2 regions of the Pseudoalteromonas maricaloris genome follow, and region 1 is predicted to be linked to the other one. Evidence: predicted binding sites of a transcription regulator. Region 1 holds the regulator's gene; the other holds the start of a gene.

Evidence for each region. Region 1 encodes NrdR, which represses ribonucleotide reductase genes. Its sites were predicted from a motif close to AAACACNANATNTNGTGTTT; they were not measured.
Region 2: a site for NrdR is predicted at 2,562-2,581, ahead of nrdA (class 1a ribonucleoside-diphosphate reductase subunit alpha). Genes of this name have one in related genera too.

The regions. Positions count from the first base shown of each region.
Region 1 covers NZ_CP024625.1:3,074,714-3,086,552, reverse strand. Annotated here, with positions in the region: gene thrA (bifunctional aspartate kinase/homoserine dehydrogenase I) at 1-1,733, shown strand, start outside; gene thrB (homoserine kinase) at 1,739-2,677, shown strand; gene thrC (threonine synthase) at 2,677-3,960, shown strand; gene glyA (serine hydroxymethyltransferase) at 4,218-5,474, shown strand; gene nrdR (transcriptional regulator NrdR) at 5,560-6,009, shown strand; gene ribD (bifunctional diaminohydroxyphosphoribosylaminopyrimidine deaminase/5-amino-6-(5-phosphoribosylamino)uracil reductase RibD) at 6,006-7,118, shown strand; gene CTT31_RS13620 (riboflavin synthase) at 7,120-7,776, shown strand; gene ribBA (bifunctional 3,4-dihydroxy-2-butanone-4-phosphate synthase/GTP cyclohydrolase II) at 7,805-8,917, shown strand; gene ribH (6,7-dimethyl-8-ribityllumazine synthase) at 9,034-9,498, shown strand; gene nusB (transcription antitermination factor NusB) at 9,510-9,920, shown strand; gene thiL (thiamine-phosphate kinase) at 9,964-10,926, shown strand; gene CTT31_RS13595 (phosphatidylglycerophosphatase A family protein) at 10,935-11,417, shown strand; gene CTT31_RS13590 (ligand-binding sensor domain-containing diguanylate cyclase) at 11,442-11,839, shown strand, end outside.
Region 2 covers NZ_CP024625.1:1,964,278-1,976,116, reverse strand. Annotated here, with positions in the region: gene gyrA (DNA gyrase subunit A) at 1-673, opposite strand, end outside; gene ubiG (bifunctional 2-polyprenyl-6-hydroxyphenol methylase/3-demethylubiquinol 3-O-methyltransferase UbiG) at 939-1,649, shown strand; gene CTT31_RS08515 (HAD family hydrolase) at 1,646-2,293, shown strand; gene nrdA (class 1a ribonucleoside-diphosphate reductase subunit alpha) at 2,649-4,934, shown strand; gene nrdB (class Ia ribonucleoside-diphosphate reductase subunit beta) at 4,988-6,118, shown strand; gene yfaE (class I ribonucleotide reductase maintenance protein YfaE) at 6,118-6,390, shown strand; gene CTT31_RS08495 (YaeQ family protein) at 6,449-6,973, opposite strand; gene CTT31_RS08490 (TonB-dependent receptor) at 7,148-9,571, shown strand; gene CTT31_RS08485 (M1 family aminopeptidase) at 9,640-11,067, opposite strand; gene upp (uracil phosphoribosyltransferase) at 11,192-11,824, opposite strand; gene CTT31_RS08475 (NAD(P)H nitroreductase) at 11,837-11,839, opposite strand, start outside.

The DNA.
Region 1 (11,839 bases):
GCCTGATAAAGAAAGCGACTAAGGTCGACGTGCTATCTTATAAAGAAGCCATGGAGCTATCTTATTTTGGCGCTAAAGTGCTGCACCCAAAAACAATCTTACCTTGCGCCAAAGCAGATGTGCCTTGTGAAATTAAAAATACTCATGACCCAGAAGTGCCAGGTTCACTGATTTGTGCTCAAGGCGGTGGCGAGGCTCCAGTAAAAGCGCTTTCGAGTCTTGATAAACTGGCTATGCTGACCGTGGCAGGACCTGGAATGAAAGGCAAGGTTGGCATGGCTGCTCGGGTCTTTTCTGCACTGGCAGCAGATAACGTATCCATCGTACTTATTACGCAATCTTCTTGTGAATTCAGCATCAGTTTCTGTGTCCATGAGCAAGACTTAACACTTGCGCTGGCTGCGCTTGAGCAGGCATTTGAGCTTGAAACGCAAGCAGGTTTAATCGACCCAATTGAAGTGCAACGTAATCTTGCTATCGTTACTTTGGTTGGCGACAACATGAAAGCGCACAAAGGTCTTGCGGCCAAATTCTTTGCGTCACTTGCGCAGGCTCAGGTGAATATTGTTGCCATCGCGCAGGACTCAACGGAGAGTTCTATTTCGGCGGTGGTTGACGGTGAACTTTGCCAAGATGCAGTAAAAGTGTGTCACGAAAACTTCTTCACGCACGTGCCATCCATCGATGTTTTCTTGATTGGCTGCGGTCTAGTGGGTCAAGAATTAATGAAGCAGTTTCATAAGCAGCAAGTATGGCTTGAAAAACGCAATATCCGTTTGAATCTCTATGGCATTGCAAACTCAAGTAAGTGTTACTTAGACCCAGAAGGCGTACCGTTTGATAACTGGGAGCTGGCGCTTGAGAAAGCGGAGTCGGGCTTTGATTTACAACAGGTGAGCCAGTTTGTTAGACAAAATCATTTGATTAACCCTGTGATTGTCGATTGTAGTGCGGCTCAATTCGTTGCCGATGGCTATTTAGACTTTCTTAATGCGGGCTTTCATGTCGTTGCGGCTAATAAAAAAGCCAATACCGGCAGCTATGAGTATTATCAGTCACTACAACAGGCTGCACTAGCTAAGCGTCGTCACTTTCTATACGAAACTAACGTTGGCGCCGGACTCCCTGTATTAGACAACCTTAAACTGCTGTTTGGCGCAGGAGATGAATTGCTGTCATTTAGTGGTATTTTGTCTGGCTCGCTTTCGTATATCTTTGGCGTATTGTCGGATGGTTTATCGCTATCGGAAGCGACAGAGAAAGCTAAACAGAGTGGTTTTACAGAGCCAGATCCGCGCGATGACTTATCTGGTACGGATGTCGCTCGTAAGCTGCTTATCATTGCCCGTGAATCGGGACTGCCGTTGGAGCTCAGTGATATTGAAGTTGAATCTGTATTACCTGAAGGGTTTGCTGAGGGCGCCAGTGTTGATGAATTTATGGCGCAATTACCGCAATTAGATGATGCTTTCGCAGCGCGTATTGCGGCGGCCAAAGCACAAGGCCAAGTGCTACGCTATGTCGGTTCAATTGTTGACGGTAAATGCCGCGTTGGCATTGAAGCGGTAGAAAAAGAACATGCTCTGTACGATATTCGCGATGGTGAAAACGCACTGGCTATTTTGAGCCAATATTATCAACCAAAGCCTTTTGTGATCAGAGGTTATGGCGCGGGCGCAGAGGTAACCTCTGCAGGCGTATTTGCTGATATCCTAAAAACGCTGTCGAGGTAGGAGTTATGAAAACGTTTTATGCACCAGCGTCAATGGGTAATTTTTGTGTTGGCTTTGATGCCCTTGGCGCCGCGCTCCAGCCTATTGATGGCAGTTTACTGGGTGATCAGGTCAGCGTTGAAGCCGCAGAGCGTGATACGTTCAACTGTATTGGTCCATATGCCGAAAAGCTCTCCGCCGATCCTAAAGACAACTTGGCGTTTCAGTGTTTACAGCACTTCAAACAGCATGTGGCACCCAACATGCCGGCGGTTGCCATGACTTTGTATAAAGGCCTTCCTGTTGGTTCAGGTTTAGGCTCAAGTGCATGCTCTGTGGTTGCCGCTTTTGCTGCACTCAATGATTTTGCCAATACGCAATTAAGCCAAGAGGCGCTCATTGAATTGATGGCCGACTTTGAAGCAAAGGTCAGTGGTGGTCGTCACTACGACAACATCACGCCATGCTACCTTGGTGGACTACAACTGACTGCGGACTGCATTCCAAGTAAAGCAATCAGCGTTGCGCATGATGAAAGCTGGTTTTATGTTATTGCATATCCTGGCTTTGCATTGAATACAGCGAAAGCAAGACAAGCACTACCGCAGCAATTTTCTTTGCATCATACGGTGGAATTTGCCCAGCGACTGTCGGGCTTTTGTTTATTGATGCAGTCAGGTCAATTTGATAAAGCACTGTCGATGATGAAAGACAGTATTGCCGAGGAAGCGAGAGCGCCACTCATTGCTGGCTTTAGTGAGGCAAAAGACGCGCTACCAGCTTTAGGTGCCGAGCTGGTGAGTATTTCAGGGGCAGGGCCCACACTATTTGCTATTTGTAAGTCTGAGCAACAGGCAAATGCAGTGCAGCAATGGTTGCAACAAAATTACATTAATGAAGCGGGTTTTAGCCATATTTGCCGATTAGATGCGCAAGGCACAAGAGAATTAAAGGATCAAAAGTAATGAAATTAGTGAATTTAAAAGACGAACATCAGGTTGTTTCATTTGTTGAAGCGGTAAAAATTGGTTTAGGTCGTAACCAAGGGGTTTTTTTTCCTCCTACATTTGAGCGTATTGCGGATGTTGATGCACTACTTGAATTACCTTTTGCTGAGCGTAGTGCCAAGGTACTACATCACCTTATTGGCGATGAACTACCACGAGATACGCTCGATGCGATGGTAAAACGCGCCTTTAATTTCCCAGCTAAGTTAGTCGAAGTTGCTAAAAATCAGCATTGTTTAGAGCTTTTTCATGGACCAACACTGGCGTTTAAGGACTTTGGCGGCCGCTTTATGGCGGAATGCATTAGCATGTTTAATCAAGGTGAGCGCGTGACTATCCTCACCGCAACAAGTGGTGACACGGGCGCCGCCGTTGCCCATGCATTTTACGAAAAAGAAAATGTCGATGTGGTGATCCTTTATCCTCATGGCAAAATTTCGCTTGCCCAACAAAAGTTGTTTACAACACTTGGGAAAAACATTCATTGTTATGCTGTAGATGGCAGCTTTGATGACTGCCAAGCGATGGTAAAGTCTGCATTCCTTGATGACGAAGTAAAGCAAAAGCTTGGTCTTAATTCGGCAAACTCCATCAACATCAGTCGTTTAGTGGCACAAGTGTGTTATTACTTTGAAGCGCTAGCGCAATTACCTAAATCGCAGCGTGATAAAGTACATGTTTCAGTGCCAAGTGGTAACTTCGGCAACGTCTGTGCAGCAATGATTGCGGCGGCGATTGGATTACCTATTGCTAAGTTAAGTGCCACGACAAACCAAAATGATACTGTGCCCCGTTACATTGCCTCGGGTGAGTGGCAACCAAACGACACTTTAGAGTCACTCTCTAATGCGATGGACGTGAGTAAACCTAATAACTGGCCTCGTGTTGAAATCATGTTAGAAAGAGGGGATTTTAACAAACATGACTTTTATTCACGTTCGGTGTCAGAAGCGCGGACTCAGGCGGTAATGCAAGAATTACATGACAAAGGTTACTTGGCTGAGCCGCACACTGCGATAGCCTACGAGGGATTAGCGCTGGACTCTCAAGCGGATGAAACCGGAATTTTCCTTGCCACTGCGCATCCTGCGAAATTTAAAGAATCTGTAGAAGGTGTTTTAAATCAGCAGCTTGATATGCCTAAACCGTTGAACGATGCATTGCAAAAACCATGTTTGGCAGAGCCGCTTAGTGCAGATTATGATGCTTTGAAGGCGGCAATGTTAGCAAAACTCAACTAAATCAGAGAGCCTGTCTGAGTGGGTAGAACGCCCACTCAGATAAGGTCAATTTCAAGACTATATTAGCTTTTCAAATGCAACTTAGGTTGTCTTATTTAAAATATTAATGTTTAAATAAAAAAATATCATCGCGATAGGGGTGTGAAATAAATTCAATCCCTGCTTAAATATGCCCATGCTGATTTCATAGGCAAACTGGTTATCTTGTGATGCTAGATTGTCTTTAAAAATACCCTTACGTTTACCTAGGAGAAACCATGTTAGAACGTAACATGAATATTGCAGATTTTGACCCAGAACTATTTGCAGCGATTGAAGCAGAAACTTCACGTCAAGAAGAGCACATCGAGCTTATCGCTTCTGAGAACTACTGTAGCCCACGTGTACTTGAAGCGCAGGGTTCTCAGCTAACAAACAAGTATGCTGAAGGTTACCCAGGTAAGCGTTACTACGGCGGTTGTGAGCACGTAGACGTGGTTGAGCAACTTGCGATTGACCGCGCCAATGCGCTATTTGGTTCGACTTACGCAAACGTTCAGCCTCACGCAGGCTCACAAGCAAACGCGGCGGTATTCCAAGCGCTACTTCAGCCACATGATACTGTGCTAGGTATGAGCCTTGCTCACGGTGGTCACTTAACGCACGGTTCACACGTAAACTTCTCTGGTAAAACGTACAATGCTATTCAGTACGGTCTAAACGAAGAAACTGGTGAAATCGATTACGCGCAAGTTGAAGCGTTAGCACTTGAGCACAAGCCAAAAATGATCATCGGTGGTTTCTCTGCATATTCAGGGATCGTTGACTGGGCGAAGTTCCGCGAAATCGCTGATAAAGTAGGCGCTTACCTACTTGTTGATATGGCGCACGTTGCAGGTCTAGTTGCCGCTGGTATCTACCCAAGCCCAGTGCCTCATGCACACGTTGTAACAACAACAACGCACAAAACGCTAGCGGGTCCTCGTGGTGGTCTTATCATCTCTGCTTGTGATGATGAAGAAATCTACAAAAAGCTAAACTCTGCGGTATTCCCTGGCGGTCAAGGTGGTCCTCTATGTCACGTTATCGCTGCAAAAGCGGTTGCGTTCAAAGAAGCACTACAGCCAGAGTTCAAGTCATACCAAGAGCAAGTGGTTAAAAATGCACAAGCTATGGTTGCGGTACTTCAGGAGCGTGGTTACAAAGTGGTTTCTGGCAAAACTGAAAACCACCTGTTCCTACTTGACCTGATTGATAAAGACATCACAGGTAAAGATGCAGATGCTGCGCTTGGCCGTGCAAACATCACAGTAAACAAAAACTCTGTACCAAACGATCCACGTTCACCGTTCGTTACTTCTGGTCTGCGTATCGGTTCTCCTGCGATCACTCGTCGTGGCTTCAAAGAAGCTGAGTCGAAAGAGCTTGCTGGCTGGATCTGTGACGTACTAGACAACATCAATGATGAGTCTGTACAGGCACAAGTGAAAGAAAAAGTAAAAGCAATTTGCGCTAAATTACCTGTTTACGCATAATTTCGCTCACAAAAAAGCAGTTTTTTGTTATGATTAAGGCCGCATTCAAGCGGCCTTTTTTGTTTTTGAGTCAACGAGAGCGTCTATGCATTGTCCATTCTGTACAGCCAAAGATACCAAAGTGATAGATTCACGTTTGGTTGCTTCCGGCCACCAAGTCCGTCGCCGTCGTGAGTGTATTTTATGCCACGAACGCTTTACTACCTTCGAGGGCGCAGAGCTCTTAATGCCGCGCGTGATAAAGCAAGATGGTACCAGGGAGCCTTTCAATGAGGATAAGTTACTCAATGGCATGCACCGAGCGCTGGAAAAACGTCCCGTCAGCACTGAACAAATTGAAGAAGTAGTACACCAGATTAAATCTCAAATTCGTGGTACTGGTGAACGCGAAGTACCAAGCGACATGATTGGCGAATGTATTATGGAAGCCCTCAAAAAGCTCGATAAAGTGGCTTATGTGCGATTTGCTTCGGTATATCGCTCTTTCGAAGATATTCGTGAGTTTGGTGAAGAAATTGCGAGGTTGGGGGATTGAGCCAGTTCACAGCGCAAGACCTTGATTACATGAGCCGCGCCATCACGCTTGCAAAGCGCGGTAAATACACCACAACACCCAATCCAAACGTCGGCTGTGTGATCGTAAAAGACGGTGAAATCGTCGGCGAAGGCGCGCACTTAAAAGCAGGTGAAGGCCATGCTGAAGTGCATGCGCTTAAGCAAGCTGGAGCTAAAGCCGCTGGTGCAACTGCCTATGTAACGCTTGAGCCGTGTAGTCACTATGGCAGAACGCCGCCGTGCGCAAAAGGTCTGATTGATGCAGGCGTCAGCAGAGTGGTTGCTGCCATGGTTGATCCCAACCCACAAGTTGCAGGGCGTGGATTGGCAATGTTAGAAGCCGCAGGAATTGCAACGGCTTTTGGTTTGCTAGAGCCACAAGCAAGGGCACTGAATACCGGATTCTTGAAGCGAATGGAGTATGGGTTGCCGTTCGTGACTTGTAAGCTTGCCGCTTCTCTTGATGGTAAAACCGCACTAAACAATGGCCAGAGCAAGTGGATTACCTCAGCGGAAGCGCGCTTAGACGTACAGCGCCACCGCGCGCAGAGCTGTGTGGTCTTGACCGGAGCGGATACGGTTATGGTAGACAACGCCAGACTCAATGTTCGTGAGGAGTCTTTGCAAGACATCGATTATCCTCAATCTGAGCTACGCCAGCCGATACGTGCGATTATTGACTCACAAAATCGTCTGACACCAGATCTTGCGCTATTTAAAATTACATCTCCGGTGATTATTTTTCGCCGTACTATTGATAATTCAGCGCAATGGCCTCATTTCGTAGAGCAAATTGTCGTGCCTGAAATCAACGGTAAGCTCGACCTAAAAGCCGTGCTCAACAAGCTGGCTGAAAAGCACTGTAATTATGTTTGGCTAGAAGCCGGTGCCACCCTTGCGGGGGTAATGCATGAACAAGGGCTAATCGATGAATATATCGTCTATTTGGCACCGAAAATAATTGGCGCTGGAAAAGGGCTGTTTAACACCACGCCACTGAGTGCCATGTCGCAAATACCAGAGTTAGTGTTTGGCGACGTTTGCCAAGTGGGGCCTGATCTCAAACTTATCGCGACTAAAGAGAAGTAAAATGTTTACAGGTATTATCGAAGCAACAGGAACATTAACTCAATTGCAGCTCAAGGGCGGCGATTTAATTGTTCGTGTGACCACGACATCTCTTGATATGAGCGATGTAAACTTGGGTGATAGTATTGCCACTAACGGGGTTTGCCTGACCGTAACTGAGAAGTTTCATGATGGCTTCAAAGCCGATGTTTCTAACGAAACCTTAAGTTTGACGCGTTTTGCCGAGTACCAACAAGGCCAAAAGGTAAATCTTGAAAAGGCACTGCAGCCGATTTCACGTCTAGGCGGTCATTTGGTGTCAGGCCATGTGGATGGTATTGCTGAAGTGGTTGAGATAACCGCTAATGCCAGAGCGACTGACTATTGGTTAGCCGCGCCATCATCGCTAATGAAGTATATTCCGTATAAAGGTTCGGTTGCCATTGATGGTATCAGTTTGACGGTCAATGCCGTGGAACAAAATCGCTTTAAACTGACCATAGTGCCACACACGGCGCAAGAAACGACGATTGCAGGTTTTCAAGTCGGGTCAAAACTAAACCTAGAGGTTGACCAAATCGCCCGCTACCTCGAAAGACTAATTCAGGGTGAGCCAAGCGCTGCCAGCGAGTCCACTCTCACAACCAGTCTATTGGCGAAAGCTGGCTTTATAAAGTAGCCACAGACAAAGTAAAAATGGGAAAACTATGAGTTTAAATAGTGCTGAGGAAATCATCGCGGACATTAAAGCCGGTAAAATGGTTATTTTGATGGACGATGAAGACCGAGAAAATGAAGGTGATCTGATCATTGCAGCAGAGCACATTACACCAGATGCAATTAATTTCATGGCAACATATGGTCGCGGGTTAATCTGTTTGACCATGACACAGGAGCGCTGTGAGCAGCTGAACTTGCCACTAATGGTGAAAACCAATGGCGCTCAGTTCTCTACCAACTTTACTTTGTCTATTGAAGCTGCGAAAGGCGTAACGACGGGGATTTCAGCGGCAGATCGTGCTCGTACAGTGCAAGCTGCAGTTGCCAAAGGTGCGGTGCCTGAAGATATTGTACAACCTGGTCATATCTTCCCAATCATGGCGCAACCAGGCGGCGTTTTAACGCGTGCAGGCCATACTGAAGCTGGATGTGATTTAGCACGTTTGGCGGGATTGGAACCTGCATCTGTGATTGTTGAAATTCTAAATCCAGACGGCACTATGGCACGTCGCCCACAACTAGAAGTATTCGCAAAAGAACACGATATTAAAATCGGCACCATTGCTGATTTAATTGAGTATCGTAATTTAAACGAAACCACTATCGAAAAAGTAGCAGAGTGTAGACTGCCTACTGAGTTTGGTGAGTTTAATCTAGTGACGTACAAAGACACCATTGATAATCAACTTCACTATGCGATGGTAAAAGGCGAGATAAAATCGGAAGAAGCCAATTTAGTACGTGTGCATCTGCAAAGCACGTTTAACGATATTCTTCATTCAGATCGCAGCGCGGATAGAAGCTGGACACTGCAAAGTGCCATGAAGCACATCGCCGACAACGAAGGTGTATTAGTCATTCTTGGTAAGCAAGAACGCAGCGAAGAGATGGAAGCGCTGGTTAAGGCATTTGCTGCGGAAGATGCGGGTGAACAGGTGAACTACCGTAAATTCCAAGGTACTTCGCGCACCGTAGGTGTGGGGTCGCAAATTTTGGCTGATTTAGGCATTCAGAAAATGCGCCTAATGAGTCTACCTAAAAAATATCATGCACTGTCTGGTTTCCACTTAGAAGTGGTCGAATACGTCGAACCAAAATAATTCCAAAATGCCAAATTGATCGCAATCGCCTATATTCAGATAGTAGGCGATTGCCACATTACTGTGCTATCATGCGCCTCAATTTGGCAATTGCTCATACAGATTAGGAACATCTAATGAAAGTAATCGAAGGTAATAAATACGCTCCTGGCAAAAAATTTGCCATTGTCATTTCACGTTTTAACGATTTTATCGGTAGCAGCTTACTTGAAGGCGCTGTAGATGAATTAAAACGTACCGGTGGTGTTAGCGATGAAGACATCACGGTTGTATATGTACCGGGAGCGGTTGAACTACCACTAGCAGCAAAACGCGTTGCGATGAAAAAAGAGCACGACGCGATTATTGCGCTAGGTGTGATTATTCGTGGTGGTACGCCACACTTCGATTTAGTTGCTAACGAGTCTAACAAAGGCTTAGCTAGCGTTTCATTAGATTATGACATCCCAGTTGCTTTTGGTGTACTTACTACCGAAAGCATTGAGCAAGCTATCGAGCGCGCGGGCACTAAAATGGGCAACAAAGGGGGAGAAGCCGCCCTTGGAGCTCTAGAAATGGTGAACGTGCTAGAGCAAATTTAAGAGGAATCTCAGTGAAACCAGCAGCTAGACGCAAAGCACGTGTACTTGCTTTACAAGCTATTTATTCTTGGCAGCTAAGTGGTAACCCAATTGCCGATATCGAACAGCAAATGCTGATCGAAAACGACGTAACGAAAGTCGATGTAGAATACTTCAAAGACTTAGCGCGTGGTGTTGTTGTTAACCAAAAGCAGCTAGACGAAGCAATTCGTCCGCATTTAGCTCGTCCACTTGAAGAATTGGATATGGTTGAGCTTGCCGTGTTACGTGTTAGTGCTTATGAGCTTAAATTCCGTGAAGATGTGCCATACAAAGTGGCTATCAACGAAGGTATTGAGTTAGCGAAAATGTTTGGCGCTGAAGAAAGCCACAAATTCGTTAACGGTGTACTGGACAAAGCGGTTAAGTTTATTCGCAAATAAGCTTTACTATAGGAATAGCCGGCCTTGGCCGGCTTTTTTGTGTATGAAAGAATTTGAGCTAATCAATCACTACTTTAAAGGCCGCGGTATTATTCGTCGAGATGTAGAGCTTGGGATCGGTGATGACTGCGCCTTAGTTTCAGTTCCTGCTGGCAATCAGCTTGCGGTAACAACGGATACGCTAGTTGCGGGTGTGCACTTTTTTGAAGATATTCCACCACGGGCGCTTGGCCATCGTGTGATTGCGGTAAACCTTAGCGACTTAGCTGCAATGGGCGCGGAACCTACTTGGGTGTCACTTGGTTTAACCATACCCAACGCTGACTTGGAGTGGTTAGAGGCCTTCACCGAAGGCATGCATGAAATCGCCGAGTACTATAACGTACAAGTAATAGGTGGCGATACAACGCAAGGTCCATTGACTATCACTATATGTGCAAAAGGTATTGTACCAACTGGTAAAGCACTCAAGCGCTCAGGAGCGCGAGTGGGTGATTGGATTTATGTAACAGGTCCACTTGGTGACGCAGGGCTTGCTATTGAAGCGCGAAAGCAGGACTGGACGCTTGAGCCAAAACATTACAAAGCGGCGCTTGAAAAGTTTCACTACCCAGCGCCACGGGTTGCAGCTGGCCAAGTGCTTAGAGGGCTTGCTACTTCAGCAATCGATATCTCAGACGGTCTACTTGCGGATCTTAAGCATATTTTACGTAGCTCGTTAGTTGGCGCTAAGATAAATGCCGATAAAGTCCCACAATCTGATGCGCTGCGCTCAAGTCTTGATGAAGATGCACGCATGCGGCTCGCGCTCGGTTTTGGTGATGACTACGAGTTACTCTTCACGGTCAATGATAATAACAAAAATGCCGTGGAAACCAGATTGAAGCAATATGGTGTTGAGCCAGTTTGCATTGGCCAAATTACGGCTAATAATGGCGAAATTCAATTGCTCAAAAAAGGTCAACCTTACCAGCTCGCAGGGCTTGGTTTTGAGCATTTTAGCTAGGAGTTGGTTTGGCTAAGCAATATGTATTTAATTTAAAGAAGCCGCATCAATTCTTTGCACTCGGGTTTGGTCTTGGTTTAGCGAAAAAAGCACCAGGTACTTTTGGTACCTTCGCCGCATTACCGTTTATTTTTGCAACCCAAGGTGCACCAATTTGGCTGCAATGTCTGGTTGCGATTGTCATGACATTATTTGGGATTTGGGTGTGTGGTAAAACAGCGGACGATGTTAATGTTCATGACCATCCAGCCATTGTCTGGGATGAAGTGGCAGGCTTTTATATTACCATGATAGGGGCGGCACTTAGCTGGCAGTCATTAATCGTTGGCTTTATTTTGTTTCGCTTTTTCGATATTTTGAAACCGGGTCCGATAAGATGGCTCGATAAACGTTTGCACGGTGGCTCTGGGATTATGCTAGATGATGTATTAGCTGGCATTTTTTCATTGATTTGCGTGCAAGCTTTGTTTAAAACTGGCATTTTAGTCTAACTGTGCTGATGTGATGGAATCGAGATGACAAGGCTATTGTTTTTCATTTTCACTTTGCTGCTACCAATTACGAGTTTTGCGGCGATAGATGATTACGTAGTTAAACAGTGGAATATCCAAAGTGGATTACCGTCACAAAGCGTTAAGAGTGTCGTTCAAGACAATCAGGGCTACATTTGGCTCGGAACTCAGTTTGGCCTAAGTCGGTTTGATGGTCATCAATTCCAAAACTTCAATACCCAAAATACCGAATTTTTAAATAGCAATGCCATTAATAAATTGGTGGTGGATCGATTTGGCATGCTCTGGGTTGGCACGCGTCGAGGATTGTTAAGACTCAATCCCAAAACCTTAGAAGCTCGACGTTTCGATCTGCAGGGGCCTGTACGGGATATCTTGCAAGATGAAGATGGCGGGATCTG
Region 2 (11,839 bases), 1.1 Mb from region 1:
CGCTAATGATGGCGGCAGTCGGGAAATCAGGACCCGGAATATAGTCGATTAACTCTTCAATAGTGATGTCTGGATTCTGGATCACAGCCAAACAGCCATTGATCACCTCAGTTAAGTTGTGAGGTGGAATATTGGTCGCCATACCAACCGCGATACCAGATGAACCATTCACCAATAGGTTAGGCACTTTAGTTGGTAACACATCTGGAATTTGCTCTGTACCATCGTAGTTTGGTACATAATCAACGGTTTCTTTTTCAAGGTCAGCAAGTAACTCGTGAGCGACTTTCGCCATACGTACTTCGGTATAACGCATCGCAGCTGCAGAGTCACCATCAACAGAACCAAAGTTACCTTGTCCATCTACGAGCATATAGCGTAGAGAGAAAGGCTGAGCCATACGTACAATAGTATCGTAAACCGCGCTATCACCATGCGGGTGATATTTACCGATTACGTCACCAACTACACGAGCTGACTTTTTATAAGGTTTGTTCCAGTCATTTTTAAGTTCATTCATCGCGAACAATACACGACGGTGAACAGGCTTTAGGCCGTCACGTACGTCAGGTAATGCACGACCTACGATTACACTCATTGCATAATCTAGGTATGAATTTTTTAATTCATCTTCGATATTGACTGGCAGGATTTCATTGGCGAGATCAGACATTTGACTCCACTTTCCTTCAGTGTCCACCCCTTTTGTGTCACACTACAACTTGTGTTGAGATGCTATCTGAATATCAAATTGCTCTTTCTGCTGAAGCGCCAATTAAACGCGCTTCAAAAAATAGCCGAATTGCCTCAGAGTATCAGCGGGGGCTTTGTTTATTATAAAATTCGTCAAGCATGCTAACACACTTTTTACCGTTTTACAGGTGCTATTTTTATCTAATCCCCTTTATAATGCGCTCAATTCGACGAGGAAGTTTTTTATGACCGAACATCAAAATGTAGACCCTAATGAAATCGCTAAATTTGAAGAAATAGCAGAGCGCTGGTGGGACCGAGAGGGAGAGTTTAAACCATTACACGACATTAACCCGTTGAGATTGGACTTTATTAACGATAAGTGTGAAGGCCTATTTGCAAAAACAGTATTGGATGTCGGTTGTGGTGGCGGGATTTTAACAGAAAGCATGGCTAAGCTGGGTGCAAATGCAACCGGTATCGATATGGGGCAAGAGCCGCTTAACGTCGCAAAGCTCCACGCATTAGAGGTCGGCGTTAACGTAGACTATCAAAAAGTGCCAGCGGAAGAATTCGCAGCCATGCACCAAAGTGAATTCGATGTAGTAACTTGCATGGAAATGCTAGAACACGTACCAGACCCAGAATCCATTATTCGTTCAGTCGCACAGCTAGTTAAGCCCGGCGGTCATGTATTTTTTTCTACCTTAAACAAAACTACAAAAGCGTATTTACTAGCTATCGTCGCTGCTGAAAAGCTGCTTAAAATGGTTCCTGAAGGCACGCATGAGCATGATAAGTTTATTCGCCCTTCGACCTTAATTGACTGGGCTGAAAAGTACGACCTCAAAGTTAGAGCTGCGACAGGGATTAACTACAACCCTATCGGCAAAACATTTACCTTAACGAAAGACGTTTCAGTTAACTACATTCTACACTTTGAGAAGCTGGCATGATCCAAGCGGTACTATTTGATTTAGACGGCACCTTGCTGGATACCAGTGATGATTTGGGCGCTGCACTAAACCACGTTTTAACTGCTAATAAAATGCCTACTGTCGGCAAACAGGTATATAGCAGTGCGATTTCAAACGGCGTAGCAGCGATGTTGCAGGTAGGATTTGGTGAGTCATTAAAGCACTACGACACTCAGGTTTTACGTCAAGGTGTACTCGACTACTACCTGGCGAATTTATCTGTACATTCCCAATGCTTTGCGCAAATTGGTGAGTTATTAGCGGCACTTCTAGAAAAAGAGATTCAGATTGGGATCATGACCAACAAACCTGAGTTTTTAACACTTCCGCTACTAAAACAGATCCCTGAACTTGCAAAGATCGAGACAGTAGTATGCGGAGATACACTGGCGGTGGCCAAACCTAATCCCGAGCCTTTACTGTTAGTGGCGTCAAAATTGGGGGTGTCACCAGCGCAATGTATTTATGTTGGCGATGCTGAGCGAGACATTATTGCTGCAAAATCCGCAAAAATGATTAGTGCAGCGGCAATGTGGGGATTCATTCCATCTGAAGCTGAAGCTAAGTCTTGGCATGCGGATCTCTATCTTACTAACCCATTAGACACGTTATCGCATATTTAGTGTTGATAGAAAAATAAAACACCATATATTGTGTTTTTGCTATAATAGATACGAATTTGTGTAGAAAAAAATCAGTTAGAATTTTTTTTTATTTTTGCTGAAAAGCGTCATCTTTTTGTTGATTTTTCTTTGTGGGCAGATAAGTGGATTGTCATAGGTTAGTGGATACTTACATAAATAAATTATCCCAAACTTATCCACAATTCTGCCCGAGTTGTTCTCTTGCAAATTCACGTCAACCCCACTATCTTGTGATCCCTAGCCACTAGGGCACCATATATAGTGGTGGTTTGCTAAACAATTTTATATTCGTGCGATATCTAAAGCGCGTTCCTAAGGAATACAGGCACATAACATGAACCAACAGCTATCTGTATGCAAAAGAAACGGTCGCAAAGAACCGTTAGATCTAGATAAGATCCATCGTGTCATTACATGGGCGGCAGAAGGCCTAGATAACGTCTCAGTTTCTCAGGTTGAATTAAAGTCACACATCCAGTTTTATGACGGTATTCGTACTGGTGATATCCACGAAACGATTATTAAAGCTGCAGCCGATCTGATCTCAAAAGAGTCTCCAGATTATCAGTATCTAGCCGCTCGTTTGGCTATTTTCCACTTGCGTAAGAAAGCCTATGGCTGTTTTGAGCCGCCGCACTTACACGACCATGTGGTAAAGCTGGTTGAAGACAAGCGCTATGATCAGCATCTTCTTACTGATTACACAAAAGCAGAGTTTGATGAGCTAAACAACTACATCGATCATAGTCGAGATATGAACTTCAGCTATGCAGCTGTTAAGCAGTTGGAAGGTAAGTACCTTGTACAAAACCGCGTAACGGGTGAAATCTATGAAAGTGCGCAGTTCTTATATGTTCTTGTAGCTGCTAGCCTGTTTGCAAACTACCCGAAAGAAACGCGTCTAGATTACATTAAGCGATTCTACGATGCGGTTTCAACATTCAAAATTTCATTACCAACGCCAATTATGGCGGGTGTTCGTACGCCGACACGTCAGTTTAGTTCATGCGTACTGATTGAATGTGCTGATAGCCTAGATTCAATCAACGCAACTTCTTCTGCGATTGTAAAATACGTCAGTCAGCGCGCTGGTATTGGTATTAACGCAGGTCGTATTCGTGCACTAGGTAGCCCAATCAGAAATGGTGAAGCGTACCACACAGGATGTATTCCGTTTTATAAGCACTTCCAAACGGCTGTTAAAAGCTGTTCTCAAGGCGGTGTGCGTGGTGGCGCAGCTACCCTATTCTACCCGCTTTGGCATCTTGAAGTTGAAAACCTATTAGTACTAAAAAATAACCGTGGTGTTGAAGAGAACCGTGTGCGTCATTTAGATTATGGCGTGCAGTTCAACAAAACCATGTATAGCCGCCTAATTAAAGACGACTATATCACGCTATTTAGTCCATCAGATGTGCCAGGTCTTTACGACGCATTCTTTGAAGATCAAGATAAATTCGAAGAACTGTATGTTAAGTACGAGCAAGATGAGTCTATTCGTAAGAAACGCATTAAAGCGATTGAATTATTCTCAATGTTTGCGCAAGAACGTGCGAGCACCGGTCGTATTTATCTGCAAAACGTTGACCACTGTAATACACACAGTCCGTTTGACTCTAAGGTTGCACCGATCCGCCAGTCAAACCTATGCCTTGAAATTGCACTACCAACGAAGCCGTTAAGCCATGTAAATGACCCTGAAGGTGAAATTGCACTTTGTACGCTTTCAGCATTTAACTTAGGTGCCATCAAGTCTCTAGATGAGCTAGAAGAGTTAGCAGAGCTTGCGGTTCGCGCACTTGATAACCTATTAGACTATCAAGACTACCCTGTTCCTGCTGCGTACAATGCAACGATGGGACGCCGTACACTGGGTATCGGTGTGATTAACTTTGCTTATTATCTTGCAAAGAATGGCGTTAAGTACTCAGACGGTAGTGCTAACGGCCTAACACACAGAACATTTGAAGCGATCCAATACTATCTGATGAAAGCATCGAATGAACTGGCAAAAGAACGTGGCGCTTGTCCTAAGTTTAACGAGACGACCTACTCACAAGGTATCATGCCAATAGATACCTATAAGCGTGACCTTGATAAAGTCTGTGAAGAGCCATTACGCCTTGACTGGGATGCATTAAGAGCAAGTATCCAAGAACATGGTATGCGTAACTCAACGTTGTCAGCCTTGATGCCGTCAGAAACATCATCGCAAATCTCAAATGCAACAAACGGTATTGAACCACCTCGTGGTCATATCAGTGTTAAAGCAAGTAAAGATGGTATCTTGAAACAAGTTGTACCTGAGTACGACCGCCTCAAAGACAACTATGAGCTACTTTGGGATATTCCATCTAACGATGGTTACCTTGCGCTAGTTGGTATTATGCAGAAGTTCATCGATCAAACTATCTCTGCAAATACCAATTATGATCCAAGTAAGTTTGAAGCGGGTAAAGTTCCTATGAAACTATTGCTAAAAGACTTACTCACCGCGTACAAACTTGGTGTTAAGACACTTTACTACCATAATACCCGCGACGGTGCTTCGGATGCTCAAGATGAGTTGAAACCAGAAGCAGAAGACGATGGCTGTGAAGGCGGCGCTTGTAAGATATAACTTTTTATGCGGGTGGTCTTCACCCGCTTTTTTAGGTATTGAGTAACACATTTATGGCATATTCTACGTTTAGCAGAAATCATAACGACCAATTAAAAGAACCGATGTTTTTCGGGCAAACAGTTAATGTATCTCGCTACGACCAACAGAAGTTCCCTATTTTCGAAAAACTAATTGAAAAGCAATTATCGTTTTTCTGGCGTCCAGAAGAAGTAGATGTAAGTAAGGATAGATTGGACTTTCAGGCACTTCCTGAGCACGAAAGACATATCTTTTTGAGCAACCTAAAATATCAAACATTGCTAGACAGTGTTCAAGGTCGCTCTCCTAACGTTGCACTTTTGCCGATCGTCTCCATCCCTGAACTTGAAACTTGGATCGAAACTTGGGCGTTTAGTGAAACGATCCACAGTCGCTCTTACACTCACATTATTCGTAATGTGACGCAAAACCCGGAAGTGATCTTTGACGACATAGTGGGCAATGACAAAATTGTTGAACGAGCGGATGCAGTGACCAAGTATTACGACGAACTGATTGAAAAGGTAAGCCTTTATAATCAGTACGGTGAAGGTAAACATGAAATTAACGGCACAACGGTCGTCATTAACTTGTTTGAGCTGAAAAAGCTCCTGTACCTTTGCATCATGTCGGTAAACATCTTAGAAGCGATCCGCTTCTACGTGAGCTTTGCCTGCTCGTTTGCTTTTGCTGAGCGAGAGCTTATGGAAGGTAATGCCAAGATCATCAAGCTAATTGCTCGTGATGAGGCGCTTCATTTGTCTGGCACACAGCATATGCTGAATATCATGCAAGAAGGCAAAGATGATCCTGAAATGTCTATCGTGGCAGCACAATGCCGTGACGAAGCGATTAAGATGTTTGTTGAAGCAGCTGAGCAAGAAAAAGAATGGGCTGAGTATCTATTTAAAGACGGCTCAATGATTGGCCTAAACAAAGATATTTTGTGTCAATACGTTGAGTACATCACAAATATTCGTATGGCAGCAGTTGGTTTACCAACACAATTTGAGACCAAATCGAATCCTATTCCGTGGATCAATGCTTGGCTTGTTTCTGACAATGTTCAGGTTGCACCACAGGAAGCTGAGATCAGCTCATACCTTGTTGGACAAATCGACTCTGAAGTAGATGCCTCTGACTTTGGCGATTTCGACTTGTAATGGTTGAAAAGCCATCCTTCCTAATTCAGGTTGAGAATATTGAGGAGCCACTGGAATATGTGGCTTCTTCGTCTTCGATACTTGAAACCCTTGAAGCCGCAAATATCGAAGTCCCCTATCAATGTCGCGAGGGTTTTTGCGGCGCCTGCCGCGCCAAGCTCATCGAAGGACAAACACAGTACGCAAACGAGCCACTTGCTTTTGTGAGAGATGGGGAAGTTTTATTGTGTTGTAGCAGACCCACAAGCCATATTAAAATAGAGTTGCCATAAATAACCAAAACCCAAGAGATAACAACTTGTCTAATAGCCGTTATCTCTAACTAATACGTTAAATCAGCTTGGTAATTTGAGTACGAATGTAGTGTTCACTATCAGTAACACTCATCGCCCCATTTTCAAAAATCACATCCCAATGCAAACTTCGCGTCAGCATTTCACACAATTCAACCACAAAGTCCTTAGGAATACTAAACACAGAGAAAGATCCAATAAACTGCAATTGCGCTCGACGCTCTTCAAACCATTGCTCACCGTCAGCACACAATATCACAACCTTAGCATAAAGCTTTTCATACTTGAGTATCTCATCGACCTCTAAGGTACCAATAAACAAAGCAACTTCAACCTGTTCGTTGTCATCTTCTAGCCATACATCCGGCCAATATTTTTTCTCCGCCTTGCTCCACTTTGCCGGCTTATCAAAAGACAGTGCGCAGATCCCAAGCAATTTCATCGCAAAATGCTCGCTACTTTCTTTTGACAACATGGCGGTAGTAAACGCTTCTTCATGGTGGCTATGGTGAAATAAGTCAGCAACCTTAATCCTTGCCTTGAAAACAAATGGCTTGTTCATTATGTTGTGCTCACTTTAGCTTGTTTTTTAACTATAGCTGTAATTCTAATTTCAACAATAACTAAGTTATAGTATAACGTTATTGATCCGCAAAATTTGTAGTGTTATATTATCACTCTATTAGTCGAACAGCTCACTCGTTCAATACATAACCTAACTCGTGGTAATAAAAATATGTTTAAGCAGTCTCTTATCGCCAGCGCATTAATTTCAATAATAGGTGCAGCGCCAGCTTATGCTGCACAACTAACAGGTAAAGTTGTTGATGCAAACAACCAACCGCTCAGTAACGCCACTATCCACCTTCATGGCAAAAGCAAATCGGTAAAGTCAGATAAATTTGGCCAATTTACGATTGAGCTCGATGCTGACTCGCAGCTTCATATCTCAAAGCCAAACTACTTAGACCATCGTATTAATGTTACCGAAGAACAAGGTTTCGTACGTGTTGAGCTAACACCAACGTCCGTTGAGAGCATAGTTGTTTATTCTTCTGCCCTGCACAAAAATAGTATGGAAATGACCTCTCCAGTGAGTGTATTAAGCGGTGATGAACTAAAAAACCGTGCAAAACCCACACTGGGTGAAACACTAAAAGGCCAACCTGGGATCAATGCTAGTTACTTTGGTCCGGTAAGTTCAAGCCCTATTATCCGTGGCTTAGATGGACCGCGAGTCAAAATCACGCAAAATGGGTTAGACAGTAGCGATGCCTCGCGCGTTGGTCCTGATCATGCCAACACCAACGACTCGCTTGCAGCGCAACAGATTGAAGTGCTAAGAGGCCCAGCTACCCTACTATACGGCTCAGGTGCAATAGGTGGTGTGGTTAATGTCGTTGATAATCGTATTCCGACTGATGTGATCGAAAGCCTTCAGGGCGCAGCCGACTATAGCCATGATACCAACTCAAATACCAATACCTATGCGGTGTTATTAGAATCAGGCTTTGACGGCTTTAACTTCCATTTCGATGGCGTTAAGCGTAAAGGTGGTGACTATGAAACCCCTAATTTCGCGCTTCCACACGACGAACATGAAGAACACGAGCATGAACATGAACATGAAAGCGAAGATCATGCCCACGAAGCAGAAGAACATGAAACAGAGTACGCCAATCGCGTCGATAATACCTTTATCGACTCTGAGCAATTTAATTTAGGTACAAGTTACGTCGGCGATCATCTGACCGTTGGTTTCTCTTATGGCCGTGTTGATACCGACTACGGCATTCCTGCTCACTCTCATATTGGTCATGACCATGATCACGAGCATGAAGAAGAAGGGCAAGACCACGAAGAAGAATCCGTATTTGCTCGAGTAAAGCAAGACCGTTGGCAAGGGCTTGTAAATTATGCAGTACACAGTGATTGGCTTGAATCTGTTGGTCTACGTGTCGGCTACACCGATTACGAACATGCTGAAATTGAAGATGGAAACATAGGTACTGTATTTGAAAATGATACAACCGAGTTACGCTTAACTGCAGAGCACCGCTTAGGTGAATGGCACGGCACTGTTGGTTATCATTTCTCCGACAGCGATTACGCCGCGAACGGTGAAGAAGCTTTTACACCATCGACCAATACCAAAACGCACGCACTTTATATCCTTGAAGAACGTCGTTTTGGAGACTTCACACTTGAGTTAGGTGCTCGTATTGAAGACTACCAGTTATCAAGCAAAGGCAACCAGCTAGAAGTATATGAAGAAGATCACGACCATGGTGGTAACTTAGATAATGGGTTTATTTCTTATGACCTAGAAATGACCAATCTAAGCTTGTCTATTGGTGGTGTGTACGACTTTGCTGAAGGCCAAAACGTTGCCGTTTCGCTGTCTCGCTCGGAGCGCGCACCATTAACCGCCGAATTGCTTTCAAATGGCATTCATATCGCAACCAGCACCTATGAACTAGGGCTTGGTTATGAGCTAGAAGGTGATCATTTACACTTTGAGCCGCAAGATATCGAACAAGAAACATCAAACAACCTAGACATTAGCTTTAGAAAGTTCTCAGGTGACTTTGGCTATACCGTTAATTTCTTCTATAACGACATCGAAAACTTCTACTATCAGGCATTAACAGACTATATCTTTAGTCCAGAGCACGGTTTAGAAGTGGCGGATCATACACATGAAGGCGCTGTTCCAGTGTTTAAGTTTAAAAGCAGTGATGCCAAACTATACGGCCTTGAGTTTGATGCCCATTACAAACTAAGCAACTTTGCACGCGTCAAACTGTTTGGTGATTCGCTGACAGCGAAGTTAGATAACGACGAATATTTACCACGTATCCCAAGCAACAAGCTAGGTCTTGATTACGAACACAGTTATGAGAACCTAACAGCGAACTTCACGGTGACGCATTATTTCAAGCAAGACAACATCGCGAGCTATGAAAGTGAAACTAAGGGCTATACGTTAGTGGATATGTCGTTTAATTATGACTTTGAGTTTATGGGCAGTGACATGGTTGGTTATGTTAACCTTGATAACCTAACAGATGAGCTAGGCTTTGTGCATAGCTCGTTTATCAAAGAGCAAGCCCCTCTTCCTGGTCGTAACATCAAGCTTGGCATTAGAGGCTACTTTTAATACCGATTCCTTTCTTTTATAGAAACCAAAAAGCTACCTCTTATGGGTAGCTTTTTTATTTGGATTATTTATATTTTACTACTTCTTATACTCAACGTGATGAAGTTCTCAAAGTTGGTAGCGTCTAAAATATCAAGCGTGAACCTATGGCTATTCACCCAACGAGATAATATCCAATCAATGTTAGGATCTTTCAAATCACGCAGTGCAAGGATAAAGTCGCCTGTTGATGCTCCGCTTTTAACATGTGCTGCATAAAAAGTACGTAGTAAATGATTAAACCTTTCCTCTCCTAGCTCATGATGCAAAAGCGCAAAAAATAGCGCCCCTACCGAATAGGCATTAAGCCCAGCTTTTCCATACTCTTCAAACGCAGTCGTTAAATATTTAGGCTGTTTAACGAACTGGTTTTTTGCTCGTTTTAGTACGTTTGTCATATGCGAGCTTAAAGACACCCTTTTATTCAGCCGTGAATCCGTTAAATATTCTAAAAAGGTAGCCTTACCTTCATTCCAGCGTGGTGAGTAGCTTTCATTCGAACGTGGGTCCCATAGATGACTCAGTTCGTGATACAAACGAGTTACCTCCACAAACCCCTCGCTGTCTTGAATAATTGCGGTAACATCAGCTTGAGCACCAAACCCCTTTGGGATCTCTATAAAGCTAAACTCACCAGTGCTTTGACGTTGACCAAACCAACTTTCATACAATGTTATGGTTTGTTTTGCCTTTTCCATATAGTCAGTTGCATATTTATTTCCCGGTAACGTAAATAGCTTAAAGCCATGCCCTTTTGTCACGGTATATGGTGCGACCATGAAGTCCATTCTCCATGAGGGTTTCTGGTTTTTGTATGAATAAACCTTTCGTCCTTGATCGGTTTCTGTTACGCCTAGTAAAATTCCACCATTTGCTACTACTAAGCCGCTATCCACTTCGATGCTAGCGGTGTAGTTATACAGCTTCTGCCAAAAGCGTGACGCGCGATTGACCCTATCATCAGGCACTGTGATGAGCGGATAAGCATATGCGTCCATACGAATAATAGAAAACAAAGGGGTAATGTCATCTTTAATATAAGCCATCCCAGTTTCTACATACCCCTTTATATGGCCAGAATAATTAACAGTAAAAGTTGTTTGTTGATCGGGTTGGAGCGCCTCAGATAACGATAATTTAATATAATTAGACTGAAATAGTGAGTCATCAATATTACTTACTACTCCTTGTGTATAGTTGAGGGACTTACCCGCTTCCGAAGTGATATCGACAACACTAAGCAAGCGATAAAGTCTTAATGGGATTACTCTAGTTGGTGTTGTTCCTTGATTTTTAACCGTTATCGTTGCGCTGCCAGATAGATTGCTTGTTTGTGTATGTATGTTGAGATTGAGATGATAGTTGGTTGCAAATGTTTCTATTTTTTCAATGCTGGGGAGCTCGCTTGCTGAAGCAGAAATGCAGCTTAGCCACAAAAAAATACGTAGCAAATACATCGTCTATCCTTAATATTATTTTGTTGTTTTAACAAAAATAGAGCGGAAGGCATGTTTTTACTACCATATTTTTTTGTATCATTGTTTTAGATCAAAAAACAAAATCTGTTAATCACTAAACCTGCTAGGTTCTCGTACCAAAGATTTTGTCACCGGCATCACCAAGCCCAGGGACTATATATCCTTTCTCATTTAAATGGCTATCTAATGCTGCTGTGTAAATTTCAACATCAGGGTGTGCTTCTTCCACCAACTTTACTCCCTCAGGCGCAGCTACCAGCACAATCGCTCTGATCTCTTTTGAACCTGCTTTTTTTAGCATGTCGATAGTAGCAATCAGTGAGCCACCCGTTGCCAGCATTGGATCAATAACCAAAGCGAGTCTAGCATCGATATTGCCCACCAACTTCTCAAAATAAGGCACTGGCTCAAGTGTTTCTTCGTTACGCTGTAAACCCACAACACTTACTTTAGCTGCTGGGATCAATTGCAGTATGCCATCTAGCATTCCCAAACCGGCTCTTAAAATTGGCACCAAGGTGATCTTTTTGCCTGTCAGCCTTTTAACTGTTAATTCGTTACCATCCCAAGCAGAGATGACCTGATCGCTCAACGTCAAATCTTTTGTTGCTTCGTAAGTGAGTAAGTTGCCAACTTCTGAGACAATTTCGCGAAAGTTTTTGGTTGATATACCCTGCTCTCGCAAGAGTCCAAGTTTATGCTGAACTAATGGATGATCAATTACATGTAATGCCATGGCTGCGTATCCTTA